2 regions of the Herbaspirillum sp. DW155 genome follow, and region 1 is predicted to be linked to the other one. Evidence: predicted binding sites of a transcription regulator. Region 1 holds the regulator's gene; the other holds the start of a gene.

The links. The regulator FliA, encoded in region 1, starts transcription of late flagellar genes. The targets are predictions, from matches to a motif close to CTAAAGTTTNNNNNNNNNNNGCCGNTA.
Region 2: a site for FliA is predicted at 10,397-10,423, ahead of motA (flagellar motor stator protein MotA). Genes of this name have one in related genera too.

What each region holds. Positions count from the first base shown of each region.
Region 1 covers NZ_AP029028.1:2,153,409-2,165,762, reverse strand. Annotated here, with positions in the region: gene flgA (flagellar basal body P-ring formation chaperone FlgA) at 116-853, shown strand; gene flgM (flagellar biosynthesis anti-sigma factor FlgM) at 1,096-1,410, shown strand; gene AACH55_RS09970 (flagellar protein FlgN) at 1,439-1,897, shown strand; gene AACH55_RS09965 (IS1182 family transposase) at 1,995-3,461, opposite strand; gene AACH55_RS09960 (RNA polymerase sigma factor FliA) at 3,580-4,317, opposite strand; gene AACH55_RS09955 (antiactivator of flagellar biosynthesis FleN protein) at 4,323-5,126, opposite strand; gene flhF (flagellar biosynthesis protein FlhF) at 5,161-6,648, opposite strand; gene flhA (flagellar biosynthesis protein FlhA) at 6,645-8,753, opposite strand; gene flhB (flagellar biosynthesis protein FlhB) at 8,756-9,931, opposite strand; gene cheZ (protein phosphatase CheZ) at 10,297-10,956, opposite strand; gene cheY (chemotaxis response regulator CheY) at 10,949-11,344, opposite strand; gene AACH55_RS09925 (chemotaxis response regulator protein-glutamate methylesterase) at 11,522-12,354, opposite strand, start outside.
Region 2 covers NZ_AP029028.1:3,457,122-3,469,475, reverse strand. Annotated here, with positions in the region: gene phaR (polyhydroxyalkanoate synthesis repressor PhaR) at 97-663, shown strand; gene AACH55_RS15720 (DUF6402 family protein) at 1,060-1,893, shown strand; gene AACH55_RS15715 (DUF6402 family protein) at 1,829-2,389, shown strand; one part of gene AACH55_RS15710 (IS3 family transposase) at 2,456-2,816, shown strand; one part of gene AACH55_RS15710 (IS3 family transposase) at 2,816-3,690, shown strand; gene AACH55_RS15705 (hypothetical protein) at 3,811-4,332, shown strand; gene rimO (30S ribosomal protein S12 methylthiotransferase RimO) at 4,496-5,872, shown strand; gene AACH55_RS15695 (hypothetical protein) at 5,872-6,300, shown strand; gene AACH55_RS15690 (cystathionine beta-lyase) at 6,509-7,708, shown strand; gene flhD (flagellar transcriptional regulator FlhD) at 8,360-8,677, shown strand; gene flhC (flagellar transcriptional regulator FlhC) at 8,851-9,465, shown strand; gene AACH55_RS15675 (class I SAM-dependent methyltransferase) at 9,543-10,337, shown strand; gene motA (flagellar motor stator protein MotA) at 10,538-11,398, shown strand; gene motB (flagellar motor protein MotB) at 11,457-12,354, shown strand, end outside.

The sequences.
Region 1 (12,354 bases):
ACTCTAAGGGGCGATAAAGAGAGAAAAGCCTCCCCTGTTTGCGCTTTTGACCTCGCGCGCGCGAAGTAACATGGCTGCCAAGATTCGCCTACGCCCCTCGGGCAAGTTGCACAAAATGAAACACCCTCTCCGCGCCCTGCGCCACACCTTCGCCGCCCTCGCCTTGCTGGTGGCTGGCCTGGGCGCTGTTGTGCCTGCCCACGCCCAGAACACCCCCAACACGCCGGCCAAACAGGATTTGCAAGCCCTGCAACAAGTGGCGGAGCAATTCCTCAAAGGCCAGACGGCCAGCCTGCCCGGTAGCGTCACGGTGACCATCGATCCGGTCGATCCGCGCCTGACCCTGGCCGCCTGCTTAGAGCCGCAAGCCTTCACGCCCAATGGCGGACGCCTGTTCGGCCGCACCACGGTGGGCGTGAAGTGCGTGGCCCCCTCGCCGTGGACCATCTATCTGCGTGCCAACGTGCAGGTGATCTCGGACTACCTGGTCGCGGCCGTCCCGCTGGCCCAGGGCCAGACCATCAGCGCCAGCGACATCACCCGTATCCGCGGCGACATGTCGGCCCTGCCCAGCGGCGTGATCACCGAGGAATCCCAGGTCATCGGACGGGTGGCCAGCATGTCCCTGCGCGCCGGCATGCCGCTGCGCATGGACGCCGTGCGCAACCAGCGCGTGGTGCAGCAAGGCCAGGCGGTGCGGGTGATCTCGACCGGTCCGGGCTTCCAGATTTCGACCGAGGCGCGCGCCATGACCAATGCCGACGAAGGCCAGATGGCCCAGGCCCGCACGGCGAACGGACAAGTGGTCAGCGGTATCGCCAAGGCGGGCGGGATTCTGGAGATCAACTACTGAGCCATTGCCGAGCACCGCGACCGGCTTACCCCGGACAGGGCGCCCACACTATTTATATGAAGCAATATTTTCAACAGGCAAGCGGGAGGCGGAACGCAGCGGCTTGCCTGGCGGCAGAAGTGAAGAAAATTGCCTGAATTTCCGCATTTTGCGGTGGCGGATGTTAAAGTTTGTCCAGAACTGGTCGATAATCCATACGACAGGCGGGTGCGCAGCGCCCCCACCCTACAAGGAATACTGCCGTGAACGTTAACGACGCACTCAAATCCACGACCCTCAACACCGAGCAGACGCAGGCTCGCACCAATACTCCTGCCGGGACCGCTGCAGGCAATGGGGCAGGTGCCGCGCCCGCCGCTTCGGACAGCGTGCGCCTGTCCAGCACCTATCAGGCGCTGGACGTCAACGGCAGCAACAGCAGCTCCAGCTTTGACGCTCAGAAAGTGGCCGACATCAAGGCGGCCATCGCCAACGGCACCTTCCAGATCAACCCGGACAAGATCGCCAATGGCGTGATCAATACCGCCCAGAACCTCATCAACGCCCGCCAGGCTTGATTGCCATCCGTCTACAGGATCGCCTCGCATGAACCCGGCCAGCAAACTCTCTCTGGAACACGCCGCCCTGTCGCGCCTGGTGGAAAAACTGAACCAGGAACAGGCGCTGCTGGCCGAAGCCACGGCCGAAGGCCTGACCGACATCATTTCCGAAAAAGCCGCCATCGTCGCCGAGATGTCCACCCTGGCCGGCAACCGCCATGCCCTGCTGGGCAGCCTGGGCTACAGCGCCGATGAGAGCGGCATGCAGGCGTGGATGAATGAACAGGCCAGCGAAGCCGATCGCGAGATCTGGGCCAGCCTGTTCGAACTGGCGCAGGATGCCAAGGAACTGAACCGCGTCAACGGCCTGCTGATCGGCAAGAAGCTCTCCATCAACCAGAGCGCGCTGACCATCCTGCAAGGCAAGACCGGCACCGGCAATTTCTACGGGCCGGACGGCCAGAACAGCATCCGCTCCTCCGGCCGCAGGCTGGGCGTCGTGTAAGTCGCCCTGCCAGCTCGGCGGACCCAGCAAAAAGCCCGGCATTGCCGGGCTCAGGTTGATGACGAACCCCGTGTTTTCGAACACGGGGTTTTGTTTTTCAGGCGCAGGTAATTTGCAGATGGTCGATGGCGCAGAAGCCAAGCAATGCGCTCATTTTTCTCTGTAGCCACTTTTGTACGCTGGCATAGGCGTTCAAGCCCGGTAAAAGCGCGCGCAAGCGCGCCACCAGCAGGGCAATCTTCTTCATGTTCTGGGCCGCCGCCGCCAACAAGCACTGCTCGGCGACCTTGCGCAAGCCGCGCATGCGGGCATAGCGATGTCCGTGCAATTGCTTGGCGTCGGCGAAGCTGCGTTCTACCGTTTCCTTGCGTCGGGCATAGATGCGCTTGCCCCATTCGGTACGACGCCGATCATCCACCTTCTCCTTGGAACGCTCCCACACATGGCGCGTCACCACCTTGACCGCATTGGCGCTATTGGTGCATTGCTCGCGTACCTTGCAGCCCCGGCATTGTTCAGGCTTGGATTTGTATTCCCGATACCCCTGCCGATTGGTGGTGCTGTAGTGCAAGGACTGGCCCTGCGGGCAGATGTATTCGTCACGGTAGGCATCGTACTCATACGCCCGTTTAAAGAATGTCCCCGGCTTGTGGTTGGGTGTGCGGTAGCCCATCACGCCGCTGATCTCGCGATTCTCCAGTCCCTGGCAGACGGCCGGTGTGAAATAGCCAGCATCCAGGCCAACGGCCTGTACATCAAATCCGAACGTCTGGCGCTGACGATCCAGGCGTGCCAGATAAGGTTGACTGTCATGGACTGAGGCGGGCGTGACATGGGTATCGGTAATGATGCAATGCTTGGCATCGACGGTGCGGTGATCCAGGTAGAAGAAGCCCTTGGGCTTGTCGTCGCGCACCATGTAGCCGCTCTCGGGATCGGTGCGACTAACCTTGATCTCTTTGGTGGGCGGCTCATCATCATCGTCACGTTTGAGCGGCTTCTTGCCATGCTCGGCACGGTCGATATCCACAGCCGCATCCAGTTCGGCCAGATAGGCCGAGGGTGTCTGGGCAACTTGAACGTAGTCGAACTTGTTCTTGTTGGCGTTGGCCTTGAGGTGGGTGCTGTCGCTGTAGAGCACACGGCCATCGACCATGCCGCGTCCAATGGCCTGGCGCACGATCTCGTCGAAGATGTCTTGATAGACGGTGGTATCAATGAAGCGGCGGCGCCGGTTCTGGGAGAAGGTGGAGGAGTCCGGCACCTTGTCGGTCAGACGGAATCCGGCAAACCAGCGATAGGCCACGTTGACCTGGACCTCGCGGATGAGCTGGCGCTCGCTGCGGATACCGAAGAGGTAGCCGATGAACAAGAGCTTGAAGAGTACCACCGGGTCCAGTGCCGGGCGGCCATTGTCGGCGCAATACAGATGCGCCACCTTCTCGCGGATGAACTCGAAATCCACCGCCGCGTCGATCTTGCGCAGCAGGTGGTCCTTGGGCACGAGCATCTCGATGGTCACCATCTCTAACTCGTGCTGGGCGGCTGTCGGTTTTTTGAGCATGACCGATTAAACAACAAAGCCTTGGCTCTCGCCAGGGCTTTGTCATCAATCTGAGCCCGGCATTGCCGGGCTTTTTCGTTGGCGCATCGGGTTGCGCGGTCTTGCGGCGGCAGTCCCCTCAGGCCACCCCGCTCCAGGAATGCTCGCGCAGATACGAGCGCATGCGCGAAATGGCCTGGCTGTGCAACTGGCACACGCGCGACTCGGAGACGCCCATGACCGCGCCGATTTCCTTCAGGTTCATTTCCTGCTCGTAGTACAGGGCCATCAGGATCTGCTCGCGCTCGGGCAAGGCCTTGATGGAATCCACCACGGCTTCGCGGAAACCGCCATCGATCAGGCTCTGCAAGGGATCGTCATCGCTCTCCCCGGCCTGGTAACGATCCAGGAAATGCTCATGACCGCCGTCCTCGTCGTGGAAATCCTCGTAATAGATGAGCTGATGGCCGCCGCAGTCGGTCAACAGCGCCTGGTAATCGGCCAGGCTGATCTTCATGTGCTGCGCTACCTCCGCCTCCTGGGGCTGGCGGCCCAGTTGCTGCAGCAGGGTCTGCATGGCCTCTTCGACCTTGCGGGCGTTCTGGCGGATGCTGCGCGGCAGCCAGTCGCTGCTGCGCAGCTCATCCAGCATGGCGCCGCGGATGCGCTGCACCGCATAGGTCTCGAACTGGGCGCCGTGGGTTTCCTCGTAGCGGTTCACGGCGTCGAGCAGGCCCATCATGCCGGCCTGGATCAGGTCGTCCACCTCTACGCTAGGGGGCAGCTTGGCCTTGAGCTGATGCGCCAGCTTCTTGACCAGCGGCGCATGCTGCTCCAGCACGTCGTTCTTGCCCTTCTTTCCCTTGACGTTATACATGCACGTCACACTCCCAGGCTGGCACCGTCGGTGGCCATGCCATACGTACTGCGGGCCGCATCCGAACCCGCGGCGAAGCGCTTGGACAAGCGCTGGAACGCCAGCGCCGCCCCGGCAAAGGGGAAGACGTCGCGCACCGCGCGGCCCTGGCCGGTGGCGCGGCGAATATGATCATCGGCCGGAATCGCCCCCATGAAATTCAACTGCGCAGCCAGGTAGCGGCTGGCGGCCTGGGCCATGTTGGCGTAGACGGTCCGGGCTTCGGCCTCGGTGGCATCGTTGACGATGAGACTGAAGGGACGGCGGCCGATGCGGTCGCTCAGGCTCTTCAGGAGCGCATAGGCCGATTTGATCGAGGACGCCGTGGTCGACACCTGGATCACGATCTCGCCCATCTCCATGGTCGGCACCGGCAGCGACAGGTCGCTTGCCAGCACGCCATTGACCAGGGTGATCTCGGCCTGCTCGATGAGGGTGTCGAATATCTCGGCCAGCCGTCCCGCATGGGGATCGGTCGCCGAAGGCACGCTGCGGCGGGCGATGCGCGCCATCGAAAAACCCTCCGGCAACAGCCGTTTGGCTTCGGTCAGGGGGCGTTCCATGCGGGCCACTTCCTGCAGGGTGGCCACATCGTGACGCAGGCCGATCCGGGTCAACAGACCCGTGCTGGCCACATCGCCATCCACCACCAGCACGCTGTGCTTGGCCTGCGACAGAGACGCTGCCAGATTGATGAGCATGGCACTCTTCTCTTCCTCGCCCAGCACCGAAAAGAAAGTAAAGAGCCTGGGCACCGGACGCTCCAGCATCCGGCGCAGACCTGCTGCCTGGTCGATATCGTAACTAGCCAAAGCTCACCTCACGCAGTCCGCGGTCATTCATGGACATGGCGGTGGGCCCGATGACCCCCGGTAACTCACCCTCCTGGAATTCGAAGGGGGCGGTTTCGCGCTTCTGCTTGAAGGCGCGGTCAGCCAGGTAGAGCTTGTTGGCCACGTGCAGGTCTTCGGGCACGCGCTGGCCGTTGGCCACGTAATGCAGGTTGAGCTTGTGGCGGATTACCACGTCCAGCACGTTGCCGATGGTGGCGGCTTCGTCCAGCTTGGTGATGATGCAGCCGGCCAGGCCGGAACTGGAATAGGCATGCACCACTTCGTTCAAGGTGCCGCCGGTGGCGGTGGCGTTCAGGCACAGCAGGCGCTTGATGTCTACGCCGGCACCGGCCAGCATGGCGTCCTGCTCGGCCACCATCTGGTCGCGCTGGCCCACGCCGGCCGTGTCGATCAGCACGGTGTGCTTGCCCTTCAACTCTTCCAGGGCGATGCGCAGGTCGGTCTCGTCCTTGACCGAATGCACCATCACCCCAAGGATCTTGCCGTAGATGCGCAATTGTTCATATCCGCCGATGCGGTAGCCGTCGGTGGTGATCAGGGCCAGCTTGCCGGAGCCGTGGCGCATCACGCAGCGCGCTGCCAGCTTGGCGGTGGTGGTGGTCTTGCCCACACCGGTGGGGCCGACCAGGGCGAAGACACCGCCGTTTTCCAGCAACTCGTTTTCGTTGGCCAGGGTGTTGAGGTTGCGCGCCAGGACCGACTTGACCCAGAACATGATGTCCTGCGACTTGGAATTGGCAGGCAGGTTTTCGGTAATCAGTCGCGACAGGCTGGCCGAGAAACCGGCCGCCAGCATTTCCTTCAAAACCACGCCCTTGAGCGGATCACGCTTTTGCGTGCCACCCCAGGAAATCTCGGCCAGTTGGGTTTCCAGTACGCCGCGCATGGAGCGGATCTCGCTCATGACTTCGGAGAGGATCTCGTCGTAATCCTTGCCATCGAATTCGGGCAGGGCCGAACGCGGGCGCAGCTCCTGCTCGCCAGACTCTTGCGCAGGCCGGCCGGAGGCGGCCGGGCGACCGGCAGCCTGCTCGGTGCGGCGGCTGCGCCAGACTCGGGCGTCGCCGGCTGGCGCAGCGTCGGCCGCACGCACCGGAGCACGACCATGGGCGGGCTGGTCCAGCAGCGGCACGGAGTCGGGGTGCGCAGCTTGCGCGGCGCGGGGCTGCTGCTGCGCCAGCGGCGAGGACAGCAGCGCCGGACGCCTGGACGGCTGCGGGCCCGGCGCGCCGGACTGGCCGCTCTGGGCACGCCCGTTCGGGTCGCGTGCTCCGGTGGGCGCCACCAGGGTGGTCATATCCTCATTGGCCATGGCCAGGATCTCCACCCCGTCGGGAATGTTGCGGTTGGAGAGAATGACGGCATCCGGCCCAAGCGCCTCGCGAACCTGGCGCCAGGCCTCGCGAGAAGAATTGGCGATAAATTTCTTGACGTTCATGCTTGCCCTCCAACTAGGCTGGTAACTTTAATCGTTTTCGACTCGGGTACTTCAGCGTGCGACAGCACGCGCAACTGCGGCATGGCACGGCGCAGGAAGCGCGCCAGCAAGGTCCGCAGCGGTGCGCCGACCAGCAGCACGGGCGACAGGCCCATCTGTTCCTGGCGCTGCGCCGCCATCTCGGTCTGCTGCACCAGCGAATCGGCCAGGCCCGGCTCGATGCCGCCGCTCTCGCCGCTGGCCTGCAGTGCCTGCATGAGCAGGCGTTCGAGCTTGGAATCGAGCGCCATGACGGCCAGCTCGCTCTCGCCCGGGAAAATCTGTTGCACGATGGCACGACCCAGCGCAATGCGGACAATCGCCGTCAAGTCGGTCGGATCCTGAATGCGGGCAGCATGTTCGGCCAATGTTTCGATGATAGTGCGCATATCGCGGATATGCACGCCCTCCAGCAGGAGGTTTTGCAACACCTTCTGCAGGGTACCCAGCGGCAGCATCTTGGGCACCAGGTCTTCCACCAGCTTGGGCGCTTCCTTGGCCAGGTGGTCCAGCAGGCTCTGCACTTCCTGGCGACCCAGCAGCTCGGCCGCATGGGTGGTGATGAGGTGATTGAGGTGCGTGGCCACCACGGTGCCGGCATCGACCACGGTATACCCCATGGTGGAAGCCTGTTCGCGCAGGCTGCTGTCGATCCACACGGCCGGCAGGCCGAAGGCCGGGTCCGAGGTCATCATGCCCGGCAGCGGACCGGTCACCATGCCCGGATTGATGGCCAGGTACTGGCCGGCATGGGCTTCGCCATTGCCCACTTCCACGCCCTTCAGGGTGATGCGGTAGGCCGAGGGCTTCAGTTCCAGGTTGTCGCGGATATGGATGGGCGGCGACAGGAAACCCACTTCCTGGGCAAACTTCTTGCGAATGCCCTTGATGCGCTTGAGCAGTTCGCCGCCCTGCCCCTTGTCCACCAGCGGGATGAGCCGGTAGCCCACTTCCAGGCCCAGGGTATCGACCGGCATGACGTCGTTCCAGGTGGCTTCTTCCGCCTCGGAAGGCGCTGCTGCTGCGGCGGCGGCCTGCGGGGTGGCCGCAGCCGCCGTGGCCTTGGTCTTTTCGACGCGCTTGCTGATGGCATAGGCGCCACCACCCATGGCGGCTGCCAGCAGGAGGAAGGCAATGTGCGGCATGCCGGGGATCAGGCCCATCCCGCCGATGATGACGGCGGTGATGTAGAGCACTTCCGGCTTGGCGAACAGCTGGTTGATCAGCTGGCCGCCCACGTCCTGGTCGTTGGCCACGCGCGAGACGACCACACCGGCGGCCGTCGAGATGATCAGCGAAGGAATCTGCGCCACCAGGCCGTCACCGATGGCCAGCAGGGTGTAGTTCTTGAGGGCCGCATCGAAGGCCAGGTCGTGCTGCACCATGCCCACCACCAGACCGCCGACGATGTTGACCACGGTCACGATGATGCCGGCCACGGCGTCGCCGCGCACATACTTGGAGGCACCGTCCATGGCGCCGTAGAACTCCGACTCCTGCGCCACTTCCTTGCGGCGGGCGCGGGCTTCGGGCTCACCGATGAGGCCGGCGTTGAGGTCGGCATCGATGGCCATCTGCTTGCCGGGCATGGCGTCCAGGGTGAAACGCGCACCCACTTCGGCGATACGGCCGGCACCCTTGGTCACCACCATGAAGTTGATGATGGTCAGGATCACGAACACCACGATACCGACCGTGTAGTTGCCGCCGATCAGGAAGTGGCCGAAGGCCTCGATCACCTTGCCGGCGGCATCGGGACCGGTATGACCTTCGGTCAGCACGATACGGGTAGAGGCCACGTTCAACGACAGGCGCAGCATGGTCGATACCAGCAGCACCGCCGGGAAGGCGATGAAGTCCAGCGGCTTGACCGTATAAAGGGCGGTCATCAGCACGATCACCGACAGCGAGATGTTGAAGCTGAACAGCAGATCCAGCATGAAGGCCGGCAGCGGCAGCACCATCATCGCCAGCATCATGATGATGAGGATCGGGGCCGCCATCGCCCTGCCGCTCTTGACCGGCACCCAGGCCGGGATTTTCATGGTATTGAGTTTGGTCGCCATGGTTACTGCCTGCTTCTATTCTTGGGCCCGCGGGGTTTCTTGGGTGCGGTGGCCGGATCCAGTTCCTTGGGCACGTTCAGATCGGTGGGCTGCACCGGGCGGTTGCCGCCGAACTGGCCATAGGTGCGCAACTGGAACACGTAGGCCAATACCTCGGCCACAGCGGTGTAGAGCGCTTCGGGGATTTCGTCGCCGATCTCGGTATGGGCGTGCAGCGCACGCGCCAGCGGCGGCGCTTCCAGCAGCGGCACCTTGTGCTCGCGGGCCAGTTCGCGGATCTTGGCGGCGATGTCGTCGGCGCCCTTGGCCACCACCTTGGGCGCGCCCATCTTGCCTTCGGTGTACTTCAGGGCCACGGCATAGTGGGTCGGGTTGGTCACCACCACGTCGGCGGTGGGCACTTCGGCCATCATGCGGCGACGCGCCATGGCGCGCTGCATTGCGCGGATCTTGCCCTTGATGTGCGGGTCGCCTTCGGATTCCTTGTGTTCCTGCTTGACCTCTTCGCGCGTCATGCGCAGCTTGCGGCCATAATTCCAGAGCTGGTAAGGCACGTCCAGCGCGGCAATGAAGATCAGCGCCGAGACCATGGTGATGAAGCTGATCCACAGCAGGTGGGCCGAGTGCGCACCGGCGGTCTTGAGCGACTCCACGCCCAGGCCCATGACCGCATCGATCTGGCCGCGAATGGCCACCCAGGCCACGGTACCGACCAGCAGGGTCTTGAGCACGGACTTGACCAGTTCGACCAGCGAATTGACCGAAAACATGTTCGCAAAACCGCTGATGGGGTTGAGCTTGCTGAACTTGGGCGCCAGCGACTCGACGTTGAACAGCCAGCCCCCCAGCGCCAGCGGCGCCGCCATGGCGGCCAGGGTCATCAGGAAGGCAATCGGGATCAGCGACACGGCCACATCCATCAGGTGGGCGCTGAGCATGTTGAACATCACCACCGGGTCGAAGGCAGCGGCCCGCTCGAAGCTCATGGTGGCCACCAGCACGCGGTCCAGGCTGGTCACCACCGGACCGCTGAAGAGCCAGACGCAACTGCCGCCAACCAGCAGCATCAAGGTGGTGGCCAATTCGCGCGAACGCGGCACATCCCCCTGCTCACGGGCACGCTCAATGCGTTTGCCCGTGGCGGGTTCGGTCCGCTCCATATCGCTGTCTTCGGCCATCCGCCGTATCCCCCTGCTAAACCTCTGCCCGTCCGGCACCCATAGCACTGGACGGATTTCTAGAACAATAGGGTAGGATTATTGGCGAGCGGCCGCCCGGATCATCAGGGGAATAGGGGCGAAAAGGTCCCCCATTTCGGACTAGGCAAAACCGCAAGGGTCTGCCTGTGACAAAACGCTTCGTATCGAACCTGCAACATGTGAAGAAAGTCAAGCTGGACGGGCACTTGCGGCCACCTGCCCCGACCTGGAAGTCAGGCGCTGACGCGCCTGCCGGCCATGTCAAAACAAAACGCTTCGGAGTTGCCGGATTGGCAAGCTCGGAAGCGTTTTACGAGGACAAGAAGATGACCGGAGGGTCGTCGTCAGAAGCCCAGACTCTCCAGCAGGTCGTCCACCTGCCCCTGGTCGGCGATGACGTCCTTGCCGGTCGGATCGATCTGCGGACCGTTGAGCAGGCCGGTATCTTCGCGCTTGACGTCCGACGGCGAGTAGTCCACCAGCAATTGCACCAGTTGCGACTCCAGGTCGTGCGCCAGCTTGGTGACGCGCTTGATGACCTGGCCGGTCAGGTCCTGGAAGTCCTGGGCCATCATGATGTCCAGCAGCTGCTGCTTGGTTACGCTGCTGTCTTCGCTGGTCTGCGCCAGGAAGGCGGAGGTTTTGGCCGCCAGGGCCCGATAGTCGGCCTCGGCGAAACTGCCGGTGGCAGCGGCATCCCACTCGGCCTTGAGCGCGTTGGCGCCATCATTGATGCGTTCCTGCAGCGGGCTGGCCAGCTCGGTGGCATTGAGCACGCGCTGGGCGGCCTGCTCGGTCATGCGCGCCACATATTCCAGCCGGTCGCGGGCATCCGGCATGTCGCTGGCGGCTCTTTCCAGCAGCCGGTCAAACCCCAGCCCGCGCAAGCTGTCGTGCAGGTTGCGCGTCATGTGGCCGATGCGGACGAGCACCTCGTCGCTGACCGCGGTGCCTTCGGCCGACGGGGTACGAGCGGAATTGGGGGCGCTGTCCACCTCAGCCACCTGCGGCCATTTTTTCGAAGATCTTGCCCAGCTTCTCATCCAGCGTCGCCGCGGTGAAGGGCTTGACCACGTAACCGTTGGCACCGGCCTGGGCGGCGGCGACGATGTTTTCCTTCTTGGCTTCGGCCGTGACCATCAGCACCGGCAGCTTGGACAAGGCCGGATCCTTGCGGATTTCCTGCAGCATGGTCAAGCCATCCATATTGGGCATGTTCCAGTCGGACACCACGAAGTCGAACTGGTCGCTGCGCAGCTTCTGCAACGCCTGGATGCCATCTTCGGCCTCATCCACGTTGGTATAGCCCAATTCCTTGAGCAGGTTGCGCACGATACGGCGCATGGTCGAGAAATCATCGACGACTAAGAACTTGGTATTGGGACCCGACATGCTAAGACTCCATCTGAACAATTGAATTCTTGGTTATCGGCCAGTGCGCGTGACAACTTGAACCGATACCCCTTTTATGACTCCAGCATGGGCTGGTGGCCCATGCTGCCCCTCATCTGCAACGCATTGTAGTGCAGCAAAACGAAACTGACAGAACAATAAGCGCTGAAATCCGCTTCAGACGCGCAATGCGCGGCTTCCGTGTTCTGCCAGCCACGCCAGCACCCTGCCCGGCATGGCTTGCAGGGACAAGACTTCATGCGCCGCTCCGATGGCGATGGCTTCGCGGGGCATGCCGAAGACCACGCACGATGCTTCATCCTGCGCAAAGTTGTAGGCACCGGCATTGCGCATGTCCAGCATGCCCTGGGCGCCATCCTTGCCCATGCCGGTCAGGATCACGCCCACCGCGTTCTTGCCGGCACAGGTGGCGGCCGACTGGAACAGCACGTCCACCGAGGGACGATGACGGTTCACCGGCGGTCCCTGGTCGAGCTGGGTCATGTAGTTGGCGCCGCTGCGCACCAGCCGAAGGTGCGAATGGCCGGGGGCGATATAGGCATGGCCCGGCAGCACGCGCTCGTTGCCGGCCGACTCCACCACCGAGATTTTGCACAGGTTGTTGAGGCGCTGGGCGAAGGAACGGGTAAAGCCTTCCGGCATGTGCTGGGTGATCAGGATGCCCGGGCAGTCCGAGGGCATGCGGATCAGGAATTCCTTGATGGCCTCGGTGCCTCCGGTGGAGGCACCAATGATGATGAGCTTTTCGCTACTGGTCAGCGGATTACGGATCTGCGGCAAAACTTCGCTGGGGCCTGCGGCCTGCTCGGCCGACCTCGACGGACGGGCGCGCACGCGCGCCTTGGCGGCGGCACGGATCTTGTCGGCGATCATGTCGGCATATTCCTGCATGCCGCTCTGGATCGAGATCTTGGGCTTGGTCACGAAGTCGATCGCACCCAGTTCCAGTGCGCGCAGGGTGATTTCCGAGCCGCGCTCGGTCAGCGAGG
Region 2 (12,354 bases), 1.3 Mb from region 1:
GGACGCCTGCGGGTGAGGACTGCATCGAAGCCACCCGCCACCGCTGCAAACCAAGGCCGGCAAGACGGCTGCAATGAGAGAGAGACTGGACTTCAGATGACTACTGCAAAAAATTCGGCAGATCGCTTGATCAAGAAATACCCCAACCGCCGTCTGTACGATACCCAGACCAGTTCCTACATCACGCTGACTGACGTCAAGCAACTGGTGCTGGACAATGAAGAATTCACCGTGGTCGATGCCAAGAGCGGCGACGACCTGACCCGCAGCATTTTGCTGCAGATCATCCTGGAAGAAGAGTCGCATGGCGTGCCGATGTTCTCCAGCAGCGCGCTGTCGCAGATCATTCGTTATTACGGCCATGCCATGCAGGGCATGATGGGCAACTACCTGGAAAAGAACATCCAGACCTTCATCGACATCCAGAACAAGCTGGCCGAGAATTCCAAGGGCTTCTATGAGGGCAAGCCCTTCAGCCCCGAGATGTGGACCCAGTTCATGAACGTACAGGGTCCGATGATGCAGGGCATGATGAGCAACTACATCGAGCAGAGCAAGAACCTGTTCATCCAGATGCAGGAGCAGATGCAGAGCCAGACCAAGAACATGTTCGGTACCTTCCCCTTTGGCAATCCGGGCACGCCGCCGGATCAGAAGAAGTAAGCGGCGCTTCTGTCGGGAGGCTCATGCCTCCCCACTTTCAGTATCCCATTGGGACAATTCATGATGCAGGATTAACTAGAACCCATTTCATAAATAGGCGTGAGTGCGAGCGAGTCCCGTTTGGGATGAAGTGCAAGGCGCGAATTTGGGTCAAGACTGGGCGTCTTGACCCAAATTCGTAACGCAGCAATTCGCCCAAACGGGCCGCTCCCTGCGGGTTCTGTCCAGAAAGGGCGCTGGCCGCGTTGCGCTCCTTGCGTGTGGCACCGCCACACGACGCGTCGCGCGCCTTGCCAGCGCCCTTTCTGGACAGAACGCATCTCACGCCTATTTATGAAATGGGTTCTAGCTAGGATCACGACCATCTTTTGGCATCTGCCAATTCCTAAGGTGGTCATGACTAAAGTTAGAAAAGTTCCTTACTACGCGATGAAACGCTCTTTGTTTCGCGACGAAGTTTGGAGGGAATATATTGGTTCAGCGGGCGCTGTTCCTATCATTACATCCCAGACAGTATCTTATGAGCGGCTTGCTCCTGGTGAGCCGCTTCCTTCCAGTACACCAAAATCTGCCAACCCACCGAAGCAAACAAAACAGCAATTGAGGGAAGCGAAAGTGGATGCAGCACGTCAGCAAGCTCTTGCTGGCGTCCAAAAAAATCAACAGTCTCCAAAACAAAAATACGTTAAAGAATTGATGCCTAAGCTTCTCGAAGCTGAGGAGAGTGAGAATCTTCCTGAATTTGATCTTCAGGATGTCCCGGGCGCAATGGATAAAAAAGGGTGGGTTGTTGCTGCAAAGCTCGCACGACGTTGGTTCGGCAATCCAAAGCTGATCTGGAACAATGATAAGAAAGCTGAATTGTTCGTCGATGATGCTTCCGTCACGCTAGATTGGGTTCGCACCTTTGGACTTGTTGAATGGGAATACCAAAGCCTGCTCTCCGATAAGATTTACAACGACTCTGCCCTTAACGAACTGAAAATAAAATTAAAACCAATCCTGGAGAAAAATTTTCAGGCCGTTACCAGCTTGGGATTTGAAACGGCACTTTGCCTGAACAATTTGCATCGCTTTCATTTGGACTGGAATTTCCAGCATGTTGATATCGCGAATTACAAAACGCTGACTAAATCCCTCGCAATGACTGATTTAACAGCGGCTTTTGGCAAACTTCGGCATTTATGTCGCCATTGGACGGGTAGAAGTCACAGGAGAAAAATACTTTAGATATGACAATAAAAACAAAATAAAAACTTACTGTATTGATCCACGAGTGTTTGTTACTCATCTCTATGTCTACGTCAAAGACAATTACTCATTTAATGATGATCCACACTCGCAGAAAACCCAATATCTTGGTCATTGGAACAAGAACGGGATGATTGTCACCATCGGCGGAAAAGTCAGTGATTTCATTGATGGTAAACAGTCGCTGGTTCATACCGATATGGGCAATTCAAAACATGTCGAGACCATCATTCATTGGGACTACCTCGTTGAAAAAGCGCTGGACAAGGTTGTCGATGCAAGGCGAGGAATAATCCGCAAATTCAAAGAGGAAGATATCTACTTCCCGGTCTTTAATCAAAACTTCAATGAGTGGAGGGAGAAACACAATCGCGGTGGTGATTTCTGGATATTTTCCAAGCCTAAATACATAAAGCTGGCAAATCCCATTGAATTCTCACTGGAGACCTTATGCAGGCAACCAGAAAAAATGTGAAGAGATATTGGAATAGCCCCTTGAATCTCAGGACACGAAGACTCTCTTAAAATAGAGGATAGTCTTATGACCAGTTTTACGACTAGGCAAACCGTGGAGCACATCGAGATTCTGACCGAGCCGGAGCGTCGCAGAAGACGCACGCCCCAAGAAAAAATAGCCATCGTCCAGGAGACCTTGGCTCCTGGAGCTTCCGTATCAGCCGTTGCCAGGCGACACGGGGTGAACGCGAACCAGGTGTTTGGTTGGCGCAAGCAGTACCAGGAAGGCAGTCTGACCGCCGTCAAGGCTGGCGAGACGGTAGTCCCGGCCTCGGAGCTGGCCGCGGCCATCAAGGAAATCAAAGAACTGCAGCGGCTGTTGGGCAAGAAGACCATGGAGAACGAGATTCTGCGCGAGGCCGTCGAATGGGGCCGGTCAAAAAACCTGATTGCGCGCTCGCCCTTGCTGCCGGAGGACGACCAATGAAAGTGGTCTGTGACGTTCTCGGTGTGGCGCGCTCTGCAGTGGCAGTAAAACGAGCCCGGAGCCCGGAATGGCGAGATGGCCGTAGTGCTCGCAAAGTCGGCGACAGCGGCTTGCTCGAAGAGATTGAGCTGTATGTCGCGAGCTTGCCGAGCTATGGCTATCGCCGCATCTGGGCTTTGCTGCGACGTAGCCGGGAATCTCTGGGGCAAGCGTGCGTGAACCATAAGCGGGTCTATCGCGTCATGCGAGAGCACGCGTTGCTGCTGCGCCGACCTGGTGTGAGACGCGACAATCGACGCCACGATGGTCGCGTAGCGGTCAAGCAAAGTAATGCGCGCTGGTGTTCGGACGGCTTCGAATTCCGTTGTGATGACGGGGCTGCATTGAGAGTGACGTTTGCACTGGATTGTTGTGACCGTGAAGCCATCAGCTGGGCGGCCACTACCGGTGGGCATAGCGGGGATGTCGTGCGCGACGTGATGCTGGCCGCCGTGGAGCAGAGGTTTGGAAGCACGCAGACTCCACAGGTGATTGAATGGCTCAGCGACAACGGCTCGGCCTACATCGACCATCGCACACGCAGCTTCGCTCGCGAGCTGGGATTGGAGCCCTTGACCACGCCCGTGCGCTCGCCACAGAGTAACGGCATGGCGGAGCGGTTCGTAAAAACGATGAAGCATGATTACATCGCCTTCATGGACAAGCCCGATGTGCCTACGGCGCTCACGCATCTGGCCTCTGCCTTCGAGCAATACAATGAGCGCCATCCGCACAAGGCCCTGAAATACCGCTCGCCTCGCGAGTTCAGACGGGCTGCAGCATCAGTAACTTAACGATGTCTGAGTGTCCTGAATTGCGGGGGCAACTACAGATATGTTGTAAAGGCTTTTTATGGCCTTTCGATAATGTTGTTGTTCCCGATTACGATATTTATTCTCCCCAATGAAATCGGAGTGAGAATTTTATTTCTGTTCTCACTTGTTCAAAAATGGGTCGGCTACGTACTATTAGTCGTCTTGGTCGCTTGGTTGCTGTACTGGATATTCAAGGAAAAACGGAAATTCAGACAACGATCTTGTGTCATCCTCTGCGGCGCGGCTACGTCATATGGATTGGTTTGCCTGATTTCGCTCTGGCATGACACCTCATATGGCGCTTGCGACTATTACACAAAATTGCTGAATGGCGGTGTCAAAGAGTTCAACGGGCGCCAATACAGAATCAGCATGTGCAGTACGAATTTCTTTTGGGGGGATGGTCGTCAGGTCAGATTGCAAATCTTCGATCAGGCAGGAACCCTTCAGGCGCTGCGCTATTTCACTTTTTATTGGAATGATGGCTCCGAAAAAGAGCTTGAATATGGTGACAATGTCATCCTCTACTACGACAAGTCCGCTAGTCAGGCACTTCACTCAATCCCAATTCCGCCGACTAGACTAGATTGGATTAAAGCACGGCTTCCTCTTGCCAATTGAAGTGGGCTAAAACTGCCTCCATAGCTGTCGAGCCGGACCTGAAGCAGGCAAAAAACAGCGGCAGCCAGCGGACGATGTACAATAGCGCCCTGATTTTTAAAGCATTTCCCGCTTTTTCCCGTACGTCCGGCCGTTTTCGGCCCGTCTCACTGAGCCTTCTGCCATGTCCAACCCGTCTTCTCCCGCCACCCCGGTCCTGCCCAAGGTCGGCTTCGTCTCCCTCGGCTGCCCCAAGGCGCTGGTCGATTCCGAACAGATCCTGACGCAGTTGCGCGCCGAAGGCTACGATACCGCCAAGTCCTATGACGGCGCCGATCTGGTGATCGTCAATACCTGCGGCTTCATCGATGCCGCCGTGCAGGAGTCGCTGGACGCCATCGGCGAAGCCCTGAACGAAAACGGCAAGGTCATCGTCACCGGCTGTCTGGGCGCCAAGAAGGATGCCGAGGGCGAAGACATCATCCAGAAGATTCACCCCAAGGTCTTGGAAGTGACCGGTCCGCACGCCGTGGGCGAAGTCATGCAGGCCGTGCACAAGCACCTGCCCAAGCCGCATGCCCCCTTCATCGACCTGGTGCCGCCGCAGGGCGTCAAGCTTACCCCCAAGCATTTTGCCTATCTGAAGATTTCGGAAGGCTGCAACCATCGCTGCAGCTTCTGCATCATCCCGTCCATGCGCGGCGACCTGGTGTCGCGTCCTATCGCCGATGTCATGCTGGAGGCCGAGAACCTCTTCAAGGCCGGTGTGAAGGAATTGCTGGTGATCTCGCAGGACACCAGCGCCTATGGCGTGGATGTGAAGTTCCGTACCGGTTTCTGGAACGGCAAGCCGATCAAGACCCACATGACCCAGCTGGTCGGGGCCTTGGGCGAACTGGCCCAGCAGTACGGCGCCTGGGTGCGCCTGCACTATGTGTATCCGTATCCGCATGTGGACCAGATCATCCCGCTGATGGCCGAAGGCAAGATCCTGCCGTATCTGGACGTGCCGCTGCAGCACGCCCATCCGGACGTGCTCAAGCGCATGAAGCGTCCCGCCAATGGCGAGAAGAACATCGAGCGCATCCAGGCCTGGCGCGCCCTGTGCCCGGACATCACGATCCGCTCCACCTTCATCGCCGGCTTCCCCGGCGAGACCGAGGCCGAGTTCGAGTACCTGCTGGACTTCCTGAAGGAAGCCGAGATCGACCGCCTGGGCTGCTTCGCCTATTCCCCGGTGGAAGGTGCGACCGCCAACGAGATCGCCAACCCGGTGCCCGAAGAAGTGCGCGAAGAACGCCGTGGCCGCGTCATGCAGCTGCAGGAAGAAATCTCCAAAAAGCGCCTGCAGGCCAAGGTCGGCAAGACCCTGCGCGTGCTCATCGATGAAGTGGACCGCAATGGCGGCACCGGCCGCACCTATTCGGATGCGCCCGAGATCGATGGCGTGGTCTACGTCAAGCCGCCTTTCGAGCCGCACCGCAAGCTGGAAGTCGGCCAGTTCGTCGACGTGCGCATCACCGCCGCCGACGCCCACGATCTGTGGGGCGCGGCTGAGTGATGCGCGCCAGGATGATGCGCGGCCTGCTGGCGGCTGCGCTGGTGCTGTACAGCGCTACCGTGCTCGTGCCGGCACAGGCTGCGTCTTCCGGTCCCGCCGCCAACGCCCCGCAAGGCTCGCTGCAGCAGACCCTGATGACGCACGCCCTGGTGCTGCGCGGCCAGATCGACGGGCGCGAGATCCAGCTCTCGCTGCAGCCCAAGAAGAATGAAGATGGCCTGGAAGGGCGCTACTTCTTCTTCGGCGGTGCGTCCGAAATCCTGGTGGCCGGCGAGGTCGACAAGGACGATTTCCTCATGGAAGAGTCGCTCAACGGCAAGGACGTGTCTGGCCAATGGGAAGGGCATCGCGAGGGGCAGTCCATTATCGGCACCTGGTCCAATGCCGACGGCAGCGTCAGCAAGCCCTTTACCTTGCAACTGCCCTGATTGCCTGCCGTGTCGTGGTGCTGGACAGAGGCGCTAAACAGAGCCGCTAAACAAGCGATATGAAGCTCAGTTCACTCTGTTCTGACATGGCCTCCAGTACTGGAGGCTGTCCGGCTACTCCTGTCGCTTTCGATGTGAACAAGCTGCGCGTATAGTGAGGCTTTTGCGCCCCGCCTCCTGGGGCGCCATCGTTTCCAGAGGCAGATCCGTGTCCGATTCCAAAGCAACGCCCCCCGCATCCTCCCTTCCGCTCGATCCCCAGACCGCACTGGTCCACAGCAGCTACCGCGCCCCGGACGGCTTTGAAGCCTTCCCGGTGGGCATCCATCACGCTTCCACCGTGCTGTTTCCGAATGTGGCGGCCATGCGTTCGCGCGACTGGCGGGAAAAACTCGGCTATACCTATGGCCTGCACGGCACCCCGACCAGCTTCGTGCTGGAAGCCCGGCTGGCCGAGATTGAGGGCGGCACCTATTGTCGCGTGACCCCCAGCGGCCTGGCGGCCATCGCCATGGTCAATTTCGCTTTTCTCAAGAGCGGCGACGACGTGCTGTTGCCCGATAACGTCTACGGTCCCAGCAAGGACCTGGGACGCTGGCTGGAGCGCGATTTCCAGATCAGTGCACGCTTCTACGATCCGATGATCGGTGAAGCAGGCCTGGCCGAACTGATCCAGCCCAATACACGCCTGGTCTGGACCGAAGCGCCGGGTTCGGTATCGATGGAAGTGCCCGACATCCCGGCCCTGTGCCGTGCCGCGCACGCCCGGGGCGTGCTGGTGGCCATCGACAATACCTGGTCGGCCGGCCTGGCCTTCAAGGCCTTCGAGCATGGCGTGGATATCGTCATGCAGGCCGTCACCAAGTACCAGTCGGGCGGCTCGGACGTGCTGATGGGCGCGGTCATCGTGCGCGACCAGGCACTCAACGAGAAACTGGAACTGGCGCACATGCGCCTGGGCTTTGGCGTGGGCATGGATGACGTCTATCTGGTCCTGCGCAGCCTGTCCTCGATGCGCCTGCGTTTCGAGGCGCACGATGCGGCGGCCCGCAAGGTCGCGGCCTGGCTCAAGCAACGCCCGGAAATTGCCGCAGTGCTGCATCCGGCCTTCGAGGATTGCCCCGGCCATGCCCACTGGAAGCGCGATTTCACCGGGGCAGGGGGCTTGTTCTCGGTGATCTTCGATGCCCGTTACAGCGAAGAGCAGACCGACCGTTTCGTCGACAGCCTGCAGATCTTCAAGATCGGCTACAGCTGGGGTGGGGCGCACAGCCTGTGTGTGCCTTACCGCATGCAGGGCATGCGCCACCAGTGGCAGCGCGAAGGCATCCTGGTGCGCTTCAACATCGGCCTGGAAGCCCCGGAAGACCTGATTGCCGATATCGCGCAGGCATTGCGTCGCCTGTAAGCCGGGAGCCGTCCATTTCCAAGGCTCAGTTTGCCGACAAGAAATTGAATAAAGGTAAATGCCTCGTCTGTTCAGCGTTTTGAGACAGCGCGACGGGTCATAGAATGCTAGCGATTCTTGATACGCCTGAAAGCTGGCTGAACGGAAATGTGAAGATGTTGCGCAAAATTCATCAAGCGGCGTAAATATCTGCAAGTTTTCTGTGGCCGCCGGCAAAAGGAAACTACAGTTAAACGCGGCGATATCGTGATAAATCTTGATGAGCTAGTCGTCCTTGAGCAACAACGAGGGTGAAAAGCCCCAAGATTTACAAAATTTTTTGTTTCTCTTGTGACAACTTTGTTCCTTCATTTCAGGCAAGAAACCTTTTGATCAGGAAATTCCTGATTGGCGCGGAAAGTCGCAAGAATACTGGCTCTTCTGTGCATAGCAGCAAAAACTTCCCCGCTGTCTTGCCGTGGTGTAAGACAAACTCCTACAGCTGATACAGGCTGTTTTCGGTCGAAAAATACCGATCAAGTCTAATTTCCCGCCTGTCCTGCCCCCCTCAGAATTGGCTTGCAGTCAAGTAAATGTAAGCGATTGTAAGCAGCTCGATGTGGCCTCCGGCCGCGTGAGCCTGTAGGAAGTTCTTACCGAGGTGGGGTGCCAATGAATACCAACGACATGATGGCGGAGATCCGCGATGCCAACCTGAGCTATCTCATGCTGGCGCAGCAAATGATCCGTTCGGACAAACCGACCGCAATCTTCCGTCTGGGCATCAGCGCCGAGATCGCCGATCTGATCGAAGGCCTGTCCAACGTGCAGATCATGAAACTGGCGGCAACCAACATGATGTTGACCCGCTTCCGTTTCGACGACGGCGCCATCCTCGGCATGCTGACCAACTACAACAAGGACAAAAGCCTGGCGCAGTCGCACGCCGCCATCCTGATGGCCTGTCAGCCCAGCGAACAAATTTCGTAAAACAACAAGACAAAGCAGGGCCGGCGTGTTCAGGGGAAGTCAACGCGCCGGAGGGGAGTTCGTTCTAAGCAGTCATCAGTTTGTGTCTTGAATCATGTCTGAGAGTCCGCCCGCCTGGGGCCTGCGGACTGGGGTCAGGCAGTTTTACTACGAAATCACCGGGGGGTAGCACCATGGCTAAGAAGAGCGTTGTCACAGAAGCGCAGGAAATTCAGTTGGCCATTGAATTGATCAACCTGGGGGCGCGCCTCCAGTTGCTGGAATCGGAAACTTCGCTGTCGCGCGAGCGGCTGTTGAAGCTGTACAAGGAATTGAAGGGGGTTTCGCCGCCCAAGGGCATGCTGCCGTTCTCGACGGACTGGTTCATCACCTGGCAGCCCAACATTCATTCTTCGCTGTTCATCAACATCCACCGCTATCTGGTGGAGCATGCGCGCATCAGCGGCATCGAAGCAGTCATGAAGGCCTACAAGCTCTATCTGGAGCAGGTCGGCTACAACGACGCCGGTGAGCCGGTCCTTTCCCTGACCCGGGCCTGGACGCTGGTGCGCTTCTTCGAAAGCAAGATGCTCATGACCACGCCGTGCTGCAAGTGTGGCGGCCACTTCGTGGTGCATCGTCTGGACCTGCATCAGGATTACCTGTGCGGCCTGTGCCACATGCCTTCGCGTGCCGGCAAGACCAAGAAGGCCAAGGATGCCGTGGTCATGGGTCTGGTCGAAGCGGCCATGCCGCTGCCGGCAGCGGCGTCCGTGGCAGCCGTGCCCGTGCTGGCTGCGGTGGCCTGAGCAGGCTGCCTGGGCGGTCGTATTGATGCGTTAATGGGCCGGGTCGGTCAACCACAAGAACAAGGCCGATAGCCTCGATGTCCGAAGATCAGAACCACGCCGGTGTACCGCGCAGGCCTCTGCGGCAGGCGCCGGCGATCCAGGCCCTGCTGCTGTTCGTGCTGGGCCTGGTCGGCGCCAATGTGCTGGATGTGTTGGGCCAGCGCGCCGGTCTTGCTCCTCTTTCCCCCCTCCAGACTTCGCTGCTGCATGGCGTGCTCGCCGCGCTGCTGGCGCGCCTGCGCCGCATGGCAGTGTGGTGGTGGCTGATCCTGCTGGTGTTTCCGGTGGCCGCACTGGCGGTGGGGCAGCTGCACCTGCCGTCGTGGGTGTTCCTGGCGGTGTTCTTGTTCCTGCTGGTGTTGTTCTGGTCGACCTTCCGCAGCCAGGTGCCGTTCTATCCTTCGGGCCAGAGCGCCTGGGATGCGGTGGCCGGCTTGCTGCCGCAAGGACGGCCGATCCGCTTCATGGACATCGGCAGTGGCCTCGGGGGCGCCGTGCTGGACCTCTCGCGGCGCCGGCCGGAGAGCGCCTTCACCGGTATCGAGATCGCTCCCTTGCCGTGGCTGATCAGCCGCGTGCGGGCCGCGCTGGCGGGCAACCGCTGCCGCTTCGTGCGGGGCGATTATCTGCTGCTCGATTTCGGCGACTACGATGTCGTGTTCGCCTATCTGTCACCGGCGGCGATGGTGGCGCTGTGGCAGAAGGCACGGGCCGAAATGAAGCCGGGCACGCTGCTTCTGAGTTACGAGTTTCATATCCCGGGGGCCACGCCTGATGTCGTGGTCCGGCCACCCCAGGGAGGCAGGGTGCTGCACGGGTGGTACATGTGAAGAAGTTGTAAAGGGCGAGAGGTGAAATTGCCTTGTAGAGGGGCGGCGAGACGTGACGTATCAAGTTTGCGTGAATTCAGCCGTAAATCGAAAAGGAAGGGCGTTTTTCGGATATGTATTCCCCCATTTGCTCGACTGGAATACCTGTAATCTGATGAACGTGAAAATACACTCAACGCCACAGGGACGGGAGTAGGCACTTGTTAGTCATCATTGGATATATCGTGGTCATGGCGTCCGTCTTTGGCGGCTTTGCCATGGCGGGGGGGCACCTCGGGGCGCTGTTCCAGCCTATCGAACTGCTCATGATCGGTGGTGCCGCCGGGGGCGCATTCCTGGTCGGTAACAACAACAAGGCCATCAAGGCCACCCTGAAAGCCTTGCCCACCGTCTTCAAGGGCAGCACCTATACCAAGGCGCTGTACATGGAGCTGATGGCGCTGCTGTTCGAAATCCTTACGAAGTCTCGTAAAGAGGGTTTGATGTCGATTGAAGGCGACATCGAAGAGCCGGAGAGCAGCCCCATCTTCAGCAAGTACCCTGGTGTGCTGGCGGACCATCACCTGATCGAGTTCATGACCGACTACCTGCGTCTGATGGTGTCGGGCAACATGGATGCCTTCCAGATCGAAAACCTGATGGACAACGAAATCGAGACCCATCACCACGAGGGCGAGATTCCGGTGCACTGCATCGCCAAGCTGGGCGACGGCATGCCGGCCTTCGGTATCGTGGCGGCGGTGATGGGGGTGGTGCACACGATGGAATCGGTGGGGATTCCGCCTTCCGAGCTGGGCATGCTGATCGCGCACGCGCTGGTCGGTACCTTCCTCGGTATTCTGCTGGCCTACGGTTTTGTGGGGCCGCTCTCCAGCTTGCTGGAACAGAAGCTGCACGAATCGACCAAGATCTACCAGTGCGTGAAGGTGACGCTGCTGGCGAGCCTCAATGGCTACGCACCGGCGCTGTCGATCGAATTCGGCCGCAAGGTCCTGTTCTCGACCGAACGTCCGACCTTCCTCGAGCTGGAAGAGCACGTCAAGCAGGCCAAGAGCAAGTAAGCGGTACAGGATGCAGCGCGATTCACACAGACAGCAGTATTGAAGCAGGAGCACAGGCATGGCCGACGAAGGGCTACGTCCCATTATCGTAAAGCGGATCAAGAAGGGCGGCGGGGGTCACCACGGTGGCGCCTGGAAGATCGCGTACGCCGACTTCGTGACTGCGATGATGGCGTTCTTCCTGCTGATGTGGCTGCTGGGTTCTACGGCCAAGGGTGATCTGAACGGTATCGCCGAATACTTCAAGACGCCGCTGAAGGTGGCCATGGCCGGCGGTTCCGGCAGTGGCGACGCCAACACGGTGCTGCCCGGGGGCGGCAAGGACCTGACCCGCCAGGATGGCCAGTTGCGCAAGGGCGAAACCGATATCACGGCGCGCAAGCAGAGTTTGAAGCAGGCGCAGCAGGAGCTGGAGCGGGCCGAACGCAGCCGGCTGGAAGAGTTGAAGGCGCGCATCGAAAAGGCCATCGATTCCAATCCGACGCTCAAGCAGTTCAAGAACCAGCTGTTGATCGACATCACCTCGGAAGGCCTGCGCATCCAGATCGTGGACGAGAAGAACCGTCCCATGTTTGCCCTGGCCAGTGCCCAGTTGCAGCCCTATACCAAGGAAATCCTGCATGAGATCGGACGCACCCTCAACGATGTGCCCAACAAGATCAGCCTGTCGGGCCACACCGATGCGACGCCGTATTCGCGGGGTGAGAAGGGTTACAGCAACTGGGAACTGTCGGCCGACCGCGCCAATGCGTCGCGGCGCGAACTGATTACCGGCGGCATGGATGAATCAAAGGTGCTGCGCGTGGTGGGCTTGTCCTCGGCGGTGTTGCTGGACAAGGAAGATCCGTTCAACCCGATCAACCGCCGCATCAGCATCATCGTCATGAACAAGAAGGCCGAAGAACTGGTGGAAAAGGATAGTGGCTCGCTCAATGTGCCCACCGACGCCACCGATG